DNA from 3 places in the Pseudomonas protegens genome. Region 1 is predicted to be linked to each of the others. Evidence: riboswitches for the same ligand, from Rfam matches in the RefSeq annotation. Region 1 holds a riboswitch; each other region holds the start of a gene.
What was found. A riboswitch is a leader RNA that binds a small molecule or an ion and turns the genes downstream of it on or off. The one in region 1 is predicted to bind cobalamin.
Positions count from the first base shown of each region.

Region 2: linked by a shared signal. The riboswitch ahead of cobO (cob(I)yrinic acid a,c-diamide adenosyltransferase) and the one ahead of GGI48_RS27265 (CbtB-domain containing protein) in region 1 are both predicted to bind cobalamin.
Region 3: linked by a shared signal. The riboswitch ahead of GGI48_RS03725 (TonB-dependent receptor plug domain-containing protein) and the one ahead of GGI48_RS27265 (CbtB-domain containing protein) in region 1 are both predicted to bind cobalamin.

Region 1 is NZ_CP060201.1:5,886,736-5,889,976, forward strand. It holds gene cobM (precorrin-4 C(11)-methyltransferase) at 1-396, opposite strand, end outside; gene GGI48_RS27255 (cobalamin biosynthesis protein) at 481-894, opposite strand; gene GGI48_RS27260 (CbtA family protein) at 891-1,592, opposite strand; gene GGI48_RS27265 (CbtB-domain containing protein) at 1,604-1,792, opposite strand; cobalamin riboswitch at 1,889-2,121, opposite strand; cobalamin riboswitch at 2,195-2,407, shown strand; gene cobW (cobalamin biosynthesis protein CobW) at 2,505-3,241, shown strand, end outside.
Region 2 is NZ_CP060201.1:5,099,110-5,102,350, forward strand. It holds gene GGI48_RS23780 (PQQ-dependent sugar dehydrogenase) at 1-863, opposite strand, end outside; gene GGI48_RS23785 (hypothetical protein) at 934-1,515, opposite strand; cobalamin riboswitch at 1,683-1,916, shown strand; gene cobO (cob(I)yrinic acid a,c-diamide adenosyltransferase) at 1,996-2,607, shown strand; gene GGI48_RS23795 (cobyrinate a,c-diamide synthase) at 2,618-3,241, shown strand, end outside.
Region 3 is NZ_CP060201.1:809,149-812,389, forward strand. It holds gene GGI48_RS03720 (arginine N-succinyltransferase) at 1-949, shown strand, start outside; cobalamin riboswitch at 1,060-1,263, shown strand; gene GGI48_RS03725 (TonB-dependent receptor plug domain-containing protein) at 1,415-3,241, shown strand, end outside.

The DNA.
Region 1 (3,241 bases):
CACGCTCTGGGACACATCCGGCAGGGTCAGTTCGGCCCCCAGCAATGCGGCGCAGGCGGCGGTGGCGGTGACGCCAGGGATGATCTCGAAGGGAATGCCCAGCTCCCGCAGGCAGCGAATCTGTTCGCCAATGGCGCCGTACAGGCTCGGGTCGCCGGAATGCACCCGGGCCACATCCTGGCCCTGGTCGTGGGCGTGCCTGATCGCCTCGATGATCTGTTCCAGGTGCAGCTCGGCGCTGTTGATCACTCGTATCGCGCTGTGACCTTCGAGGACGGCCTCGGGCACCAGCGAGCCGGCATAGATGATCACCGGGCAGCGATGGATCAGGCGCTGGCCCTTGACGGTGATCAGCTCCGGGTCGCCGGGGCCGGCACCGATGAAATAGACAGTCATGGCTGTGTCCTGTGCAAAAAAAAGGCGGGAGCAGAGCGGCAGATGAACAACGCTCATGTTCGAAGAAGGGAATTGTCGGCGATTCTACCGGGCAGTGGCCAATGCCAGGGTGGCCTGGGCGCATTTTTGCCTGGGAACCAGCAGTTCGGCCGGGCCAGCGGACAGCAGTTCAGCCAGTGCCAGGGCGGCGCTTTCAGCGACGCCATAGCAGCCACTGTGCTCGAAGGCGATGGGCGAACGATGGCTCAGGCGCGGGGCATAAGGCGCCAGTTGACTGCTGCTGAAGCACGTCAGCGGCAGGGCCAGCTGTTCTGCCAGTTGTAGCAGTCCGGGTTCGTTGCGCTTGAGGTCGATACTGGCCAGGGCCAGCAATTGCCCGCTCTCCAGGCCGTGGGCTTGCAGCACCTGCTCAAGCAGGGCGCGCAGCGTGGTCACCGAGCAGCCTTTCTGGCAGCCCAGGCCGACCACCAGGGTCGGCGCTGCGCGCCTTTCGATCATGCCGGGTACAGGTCCGTGTTCTTGCGTCGGAACAGCCAGGCGCTGATCAGCCCGAGGGCCAGCCAGAACGCCGCATTGGTCAACTGCGAGGCGATCTTGAACTGCGCTTCCAGCTCTTCCGGGGCCAGCATCGAATGCACTAGCGGCTGTGGCGCGCCGATCACATGGGGCACGGCGATGATGGCTGCGCCGAGGATCTTCAGCAGCCAGTTCTGGGCGAACACGATCAGGGCAATACCCACCGCAGTGGAAGCGGCGGTGCCGACCCACCAGATCTGCCGTTGCGCCAGGTCGGCGGCAGCGGTGCCCGGCAACTCCGGTGGCAGGCCCAGGGTTGGCGCCAGGCAGAAGGTCGCATAACCGGCCAGTCCCCAGAGCAGGCCCTGAGAGACGCGATTGGGCGCGCGCAGGGTATAGAGCCCGGCCAGCATCAGGGCGAAGCCGACCGCCACCACCAGATTGCCGCCGGTGGTGGACAGGGTGCGCTGCCAGCCGTCTTCCGGCTCCCAGGCCTCGGCATCATGGCTGTGACCGGCCATGGCGCCTTCGGCGTGTTCGTGGACTTCGGCCGCCGGGGCCTTTTCATAGGTTTCCGCCTGCAGAATCAGCGGGGCGACCCAGAAGCTTTGCAGCAGGGTCAGCAACAGGGCGGCCAGCAACCCGGTGAACCCCGCGGTTTGCGCGATACGCTTGATCATGTCGGCGGTTCTCAGTGGCAAGGGAAGGCAGCGCTGTGGCGGGTATCGTGGGCCGCGTTGTGCACCGCTTCGATATGGGAAAAACCGGCGAAGTACACCAGGCAGGCGCCGAGGATCGAAGCGCCGATGGCGGCCACCAGGCGTTGGCTCAGGGTGGAGGTGCTGCTGGCGGAATGGCTGGTGCTGCTGATGATCGACATGGCGCTTCCCTTTTGGAGTATCGGCAGGGAGCAGCGCAGGAAAACCCCGCGTGAGGAGCACGCAGGGTTTGCAACAGCGCCCGCCCACCGCGGGTTTGTTATGTAAGTGTTGCGGGCCGGTCTCCGGGCTCGCGAGGGGCAGGGGCCGACTCATGTCGTACCGTGCCGAAAAGTGTCACCTTCCCATGCCGTGGCACAGTGGATCTGACACTTCGCTCGCTTACCGTTGCGGGGGCAGCACCGGACTGGCCACGGCTTTTTAGTTAAGCACGTGATTCACCGGTTTCCCGTTTCACCCTGTGAAGGGCACCCGTAACAAGGCGCGTAGCAAATCACGGGCGGGGCGAGGCCGTCAATTGCGGACGCCGACGCATTGCCGATTGACCGTCCCCCGCGCTCTGCGTAGCCTTGCGCGTTCGAGGTTCTTCGGCCAGCGGTCGAAGCTAAGAAGGGAACGCGGTCGATGCCGCGGCTGCCCCCGCAACTGTGAAGGGTTTCATTTCTGCAAGGCCACTGCATTGGCGTCCACAACGCCTGCGGGAAGGCGCAGAAACCGCCAGTCCAATGACTGGCAAGCCCTCAGCCAGGAGACCTGCCTCGATCCCAGATTCTCACTACAACCGGGCGGGGTGATCCGGTGGCGAAATCTCCGCGCGCCTCTGCGCTGCGGCTCTCGTCCCGTATGCCCGCCACCTTTGCCAAGGGGCATCCGATGAAAACACTGGCCAAACTTCCCGTCACCATCGTCACCGGCTTCCTTGGCTCGGGTAAGACCACCTTGCTGCGGCACATGCTGGACAACGCCCAGGGCCGGCGCATCGCGGTGATCGTCAACGAGTTCGGCGAGCTGGGCATCGACGGCGAGATCCTCAAGCAATGCGCCATCGGCTGCACCGAGGAAGAGGCCAGCGGTCGTGTCTACGAGCTGGCCAACGGTTGCCTGTGCTGCACCGTGCAGGAAGAGTTCTTCCCGGTGATGCGCGAACTGGTGGCGCGTCGCGGCGACCTGGACCACATCCTTATCGAAACTTCCGGCCTGGCCCTGCCCAAGCCCCTGGTCCAGGCCTTCCAGTGGCCGGAAATCCGCAGCGCCTGCACCGTCGACGCGGTGATCACCGTGGTCGACAGCCCGGCCGTGGCCGCCGGCACCTTCGCCGCGTTCCCCGAGCAAGTGGACGCCCAGCGCAAGCTCGACCCCAACCTGGACCACGAATCGCCGCTGCACGAGCTGTTCGCCGACCAGCTGTCCAGCGCCGACCTGGTGATCCTCAACAAGACCGACCTGATCAACCCCGAAGACCTGGCCAAGGTGCGCCTGGAAGTGGCCGAGGAGCTGCCGCCGGCGGTGAAAGTCATCGAAGCCAGCAGCGGCCGCCTGCCCCTGGACGTGCTGCTGGGCCTGGGCGCCGGTTCCGAGGAACACATCGACGGCCGCCACAGCCACCACGA
Region 2 (3,241 bases), 790 kb from region 1:
ACCAGGTCGCTGCCGATCTCGTCGCGCTCGTTCACCGCGGTCCACAGCGCCCCGCTGACCGGCTCCCAGGCCAGGCCGTTGGGATTGCGCAAGCCGGTGGCGAACAGGCGATGCTGCCCGCTGCTCCGATCCACCTCCCAGATCGCGGCGCGGCCTTGTTCCTGGTCCAGGCCATTTTCCCCGACGTTGCTGTTGGAGCCGACGGTGACGTAGAGCTTGCTCCCGTCCGGGCTGGCGATGACGTTCTTGGTCCAGTGATGATTGAGCGTGCCGCCGGGCAGATCGACGACCTTGGTGCCGGTCGCGCTGATCCGCGTGTCGCCGTTCTGGTAAGGAAAGCGCAGCAGCTTGTCGGTGTCCGCCACATACAGGTCATTGCCGACCAGGGTCATGCCGAACGGCGAGTTCAGGTTGTCCAGAAACACGCTGCGGGTTTCGGCCACGCCATCGTGATCCTGATCCCTTAGCAGGGTAATGCGGTTGGCGCTGGGCACGGCAGCGCCGGCGCGGCCCATGATCTTTCCGGCGATCCAGCCGCGAATGCCCTGATTGTCGTCGGGTTTGGGCGGTGCGTTGGTTTCCGCCACCAGTACGTCGCCGTTGGGCAGGACATAGAGCCAGCGTGGATGATCGAGGTCTTCGGCGAAGGCATTGACCTGGGTGCCGGCTGCCGCCAATGGCTGGGTGCCCTTGGGCCAGCCAATCGCTGGGGCGATGTTCACCGTGGGGATCAGCGTCGGATTGGGCTCCGGCAGCTTGGGGCTGGGGCCGGTGCCGTCGGAAACTTGCAGGCTGGAGGTTTCGCCGCAGGCCGTAAGGCCGGCGGCGATGGCGATAAGCAAAGCGAGTCGAGACTTGAGCATGCTGATTTCCCTATGAGTGCACGGACGTCCTAGTCATAGAGGAGCATAGCCGGCGTATGGTTCCGCCTGATCAGCGGGCTTCCTTGAACAGTACCGCGACCCCGGGATGGTAGTGGCCGGCTTCGTTGTGCAACTTGCGATAGGCGTAGGGAAAGTACCAGGCCACCGCGCAGCAGTGTTCCTTTTGCAGCTCGTCGAGCATGTCCTGGAGTTCTTCCGGGGTGGCGCTGTGCTGGGCCTTTTGCGGGCTGACGAACAGGCAGCCGAGCCGCAGGTCGCTGGGGTAGCTGATTGTTCTCGCGTCACTGGCAATGTCGAGCAGGGCCTGGGTCAGGCGCAGGCCGTTGACCTGGGGCCAGCGCTGGGTGGCCTGAATGTAGGCGCGCTCTTCCCGGGTGGCCAGGTACAGATCGGTGCGCGCGTTGCGGGCGCCTGCCTCCTGCTGTTTTTTGCTGGGGCTGTGTTCGAGGCTGACCATTTCCGCCATCCAGGCGGCGGCGGAAAGCAAACCCAGGTTGGCTTGTTCGTCGAACCAGTAAGGGGTTTCGCCATCGCCACGAACAGCGTTGTAGCGGTCAATGCAATCAAACCAGCGTTCCAGCATCGGGCGCAGGAATTCCAGCTTGGGATTGCTGATGATCATGCCTTGCATCGGGATCCGTCCTTGTTGTTGTCTGGTGGTGGGTGGGCTGAAATATGGCTATTTGATATCAATGTGCTCAGTGTGGCACAAGATTGGCGTCAGTTTGTTGATGCGGTGCAGTTTTGTGTGTCGCGCGCCGGCTGGCTTTAATTGACGCTCCACCCCCAACCCTCTAACCTTCGCGACTTGTTTCAGGTGCTCTGTGGCCGCGGGTCGACAGAGTGAAACAGGGAAGCCGGTCAGGGCCTGTGCCAGCAATGGACATGGCTACGATTCCGGCGCTGCCCCCGCAACGGTAGATGAGTCAAGGCTGCGCCAGATGCCACTGTGTCCACGACATGGGAAGGCGCGCAGTCCGGCAGCAATGCCCCTCATGAGCCCGGAGACCGGCCTGATCCATCCAACGGCATCACGGTGGGCGATGCCAGGCTTGCGCCGTCTATTCCTTTTCCTGCCCGCCGTTCCCCAGCCCCAACGGAGAGCTGCCCCATGAGTGAATCCCCCGATCGTGACGAGCGCCACGTGGCGCGCATGTTGCGCAAGAAAGCCGTGATCGATGAGCGCATCGCCAACTCGCCCAACGAATGTGGCCTGTTGCTGGTGCTGACCGGCAATGGCAAGGGCAAGAGCAGTTCGGCTTTCGGCATGTTGGCGCGGTCCATGGGCCACGGCATGCAGTGCGGCGTGGTGCAGTTCATCAAGGGCCGTAACAGCACCGGCGAAGAACTGTTCTTCCGGCGTTTTCCGGAGCAGGTGCGCTTTCATGTGATGGGCGAGGGCTTTACCTGGGAAACCCAGGATCGCCAGCGCGATATCGCCGCGGCCGAAGCCGCCTGGGCAGTGTCCAGGGCGTTGCTGAGCGACCCGGGCATCGGTCTGGTGGTGCTCGACGAACTGAACATCGCCCTCAAGCACGGCTACCTGGATCTGGACCAGGTGCTCAGCGACCTGCAAGCCCGGCCGCCCATGCAGCATGTGGTGGTGACCGGCCGTGGGGCCAAGCCGGAACTGATCGAACTGGCCGATACCGTCACCGAAATGGGCATGGTCAAGCATGCCTTCCAGGCCGGCATCAAGGCGCAGAAAGGTGTTGAGCTGTGAGCGTGATTTCATGACCGATGTTCGTCATTGCCCGGCGGTATTGATCGCCGCGCCGGCTTCCGGCCAGGGCAAGACCACCGTGACCGCTGCCCTGGCTCGTCTGCACCGCAACCAGGGGCGCAAGGTACGGGTGTTCAAATGCGGCCCGGACTTTCTCGACCCGATGATTCTCGAACGTGCCAGCGGCGCTCCGGTGTATCAGCTGGACATGTGGATGGTGGGCGAACAGGAAAGCCGGCGCCTGCTCTGGGAAGCGGCGGCTGACGCCGACCTGATCCTGATCGAAGGGGTCATGGGGCTGTTCGACGGCACCCCCTCCAGTGCCGATCTGGCGCGGCATTTCGGGGTGCCGGTGCTGGGGGTGATCGATGGCACCGCCATGGCCCAGACCTTCGGCGCGCTGGCCCTGGGCTTGGCCCGCTATCAGCCGGACCTGCCGTTCGCCGGGGTGCTGGCCAACCGGGTCGGCACCTTGCGTCACGCGCAGTTGCTCGAAGGCAGCCTTACCGAGGGTTTGCGCTGGTACGGCGCCCTGTCCCGGGAAACCGATATCGAACTGCCCAGCCGGCACCTGGGGCTGGTGCAGGCCCGTGAACTGAATGATCTCGACTTGCGCCTGGATGCCGCCGCCGAG
Region 3 (3,241 bases), 1.7 Mb from region 1:
CCAGCGCACCTTCGCCAATCAGGTGGAACGGGCCGACGCCGACTACCTGTTCGTACTGGAGGACGACGACCAGCAAGTGATCGGCGTCTGCGGCCTGAGCGGCGCCATCGGCCTGCGCGAGCCCTGCTACCACTACCGGGTGGGCATCACCCGCGGCCGCGCCCCGGAGCTGGGGATCGAAAAACAGATCCCGACCCTGTTCCTGTGCAACGAGATGACCGGGCAATCCCTGCTCTGCTCGCTGTACCTGCGCCACGACCAGCGCCAGGGCTACGCCGGGCGCCTGCTGTCCACCGCGCGCCTGCTGTTCGTCGCCGAATACCCGAAGCTGTTCGGCGACAAGCTGGTGGCCGAGCTGCGGGGCCAGCTCGACGGCCAGGGCCGTTCGCCGTTCTGGGACAGCCTGGGGCGCCACTTCTTCAAGATGGACTTCCAGCAGGCCAATCGCCTGTCCAGCCAGGGCAGCAAGCCGTTCATCGCCGAACTCATGCCACGCCAGCCGCTGTACACCTGCCTGCTCAGCCCCGCCGCCCAGGCCGCCATCGGCCAGGCCCACCACAGCACCGAGCAGGCGGTGCACATCCTGCGGGACGAAGGCTTCAACCATCAGGGCTGCATCGACATCTTCGACGGCGGGCCGCTGATCGAGGCCGAGGTGACGAAGATCCGCAGCGTGCGTGAAAGCCAGACCCTGCCCCTGCTGGTGGGCACTCCGGACGCGCAGGCGCCGGTGTGGCTGATTCACAACCGGCGCCTGGAGAACTGCCGCATCACCGCCGCGCCCGGGCGCCTGGTGTCCGGCTGCCTGCTGGTGGACCGCCTGACCGCCAAACGCCTGCAACTGCAGCCCGGCGACTCGGTGCGCGCCGTGCCGCTGCTGGCCTGCGAGTCCCCGCCGACACGGCGCTCACAGCGGCACCTGACCCCGGAAACCGCCGCGCTGCCGTAGCCACCGCCTTGCCCGTTATCAGGCACGACTCGCTGCAGATCCGCCATCGCCCTTGAACCGCAAGCACCCGGCGCCAGGCCCGACGTTGACGAACGTCGGTGCGAGTGTTCAGATGCCGCCCAGTTTCAGGTGCCTCATGCCGCCGTGCATGAGGTGAAACGGGAAACCGGTGCGCCCCTTCAGGGCTAGTCCGGTGCTGCCCCCGCAACGGTAAGCGAGTGCTGCATTCAACACGCCACTGTACCCAAGGTATGGGAAGGCGAATGCCGCCACACTCGTCAGCCCGGAGACCGGCCTGGAACCTGTGTTTGGCAATCCTGCGGTGGGCGGGCATGGGCCGGTATGGTCGCGTGCCTGTGGCCGATACCTTCTCCTGCGTGCTTCCCGAAGACACTTTCGAGAAGACCAAGAATGACAACACCTGAGACTTTCCTTGCACGCGACTGGCGTGCACCGCGCCGCAGCATGAGCGGCGCCCTGTTCGGCTGCCTGTTCAGCCCCCTGCTGCTGGCGGACGACGCGCCGCTGAAACTGGAGCAGCAATGGGTTTCCGCCCCTTCGGTGGAGTCCACCACGGTGGCCGAAATGGCCAGGTACGGCAGCAAGGTGGAGATCATCGATCGCCAGCAGATCGAGCGTGCCGGCCCCAGCAGCGACATCACCCGGGTCCTGCAGATGTACGTGCCGGGCCTCTACGTCGCACCGAAAAACGGCCCCTTCGACTACGGCACCTATTCCCTGCTGGGCGGGCGCAACGACGACACCCTGATCCTGCTGGACGGCGTGCGCCTGAACAACCGCCTGTACGGCGGCCTGTACCTGGACACCCTGCCGGCCAACGCCATCGAGCGCATCGAGGTGCTCAAGGGCGGCCAGAGCCTGCTGTTCGGCACCCAGGCGGTGTCCGGGGTGATCAACATCGTCACCCGCAGCCCGCAGACCCGCGACGTCTCCGGCGAGGTCAACCTGGGCCTGGACAGCTTCCGGGGCCAGAGCGGCGATGCCCGCGCCGAGCAGATCCTCAGCAACGGCCTGGGCGACCTGGGCCTGCTGGCCTATGTCAGCCATAACGTCTCCGACGGTTACCAGCCCTATCGCAACAGCGCCTACAGCCCCAACACCCGGGACAAGAAACGCGGCTATGCCGTGACCACCTTCGGCGCCAAGGCGATCCAGGGCTTTGCCGACGATTCGCGGCTGGAACTGTTCTACCAGTACAGCGACGCCAACCTGGATTTCGCCCGCCCGGTGAACAACCATAAAACCACCAACGACCGCATCCAGCAGATCGCCACCGCGACCTTCGAGCAGCGCCTGGGCGAGCGCTTCAGCTACTTCGTCAAAGGCCATGTCAACGACTGGGACACCCGCTACACCCGCATCAACACCACCGAGGGCGGGGGCCTCAAGGTGATCAACCACAACGACTACTGGGGCTTCACCGACTGGGGCCTGCAGGCCGAGGGCAAGGCCGAGCTGGACGGCGGCCATGTGCTGGTGTTCGGCAGCGACAACCAGTGGTTCAAGGGCCAGGACGATGTGCTCAAGATCGAGGACAACAGCGCCCAGGCCAACGCCCTCTACGCTCAACTGCGCCCGGTATTGGCAGCCCTGCCCGACTGGCACCCGAGCATCGGCGTGCGTCACGAGAAGATCAGCGGCGGCGAAAGCGCCACGGTGGGCATGCTCACCTCGCTGTATGACCTCTCGCCCCACTGGCAACTGCGCGGCCAGTTCGGCAGCGCCTTCAAGCTGCCCAACGCCGAGCAACTGTTCGCCAACGAGGAGGATGAACGAGGCAACCGCCACCTCAAGCCGGAAAAGAGCGTGAATGCCGAGCTGGGCCTGGACTACCAGGGCCACCTGCTGGCCGGCGACTTCAACGCCAGCGGCACGCTGTTCCAGCGCAAGATCGACGACCTGATCGCCCTCGACGGCATCGACTGGGTCAATGGCCAAGGACGGATCAAGGTACGTGGCCTGGAGATCGACGGGCGCTGGCAGTTCAGCCCGCAATGGACCCTGCAGGCGGACATGACCCGCAACCTGGTGGAGTCGCGCAACGGCGTGACCCTGAGCAACATCCCCGGCTTCCTCGCCCGCACGCGGCTGGGCTACGAGTCCGTGGACCGCCAGTGGGGCGTGGGCGGGGCAATCCGCTACATCGGCCAGATCGACAGCCCGAAGAAGATCGACTACGGCCACTATTCGGTGGTCGACGCCGATGCCTATCGCTACCTCGACACGGCCCAGCAGCATCGCCTGAGCCTGCTGGTGGAAAACCTCTTCGAC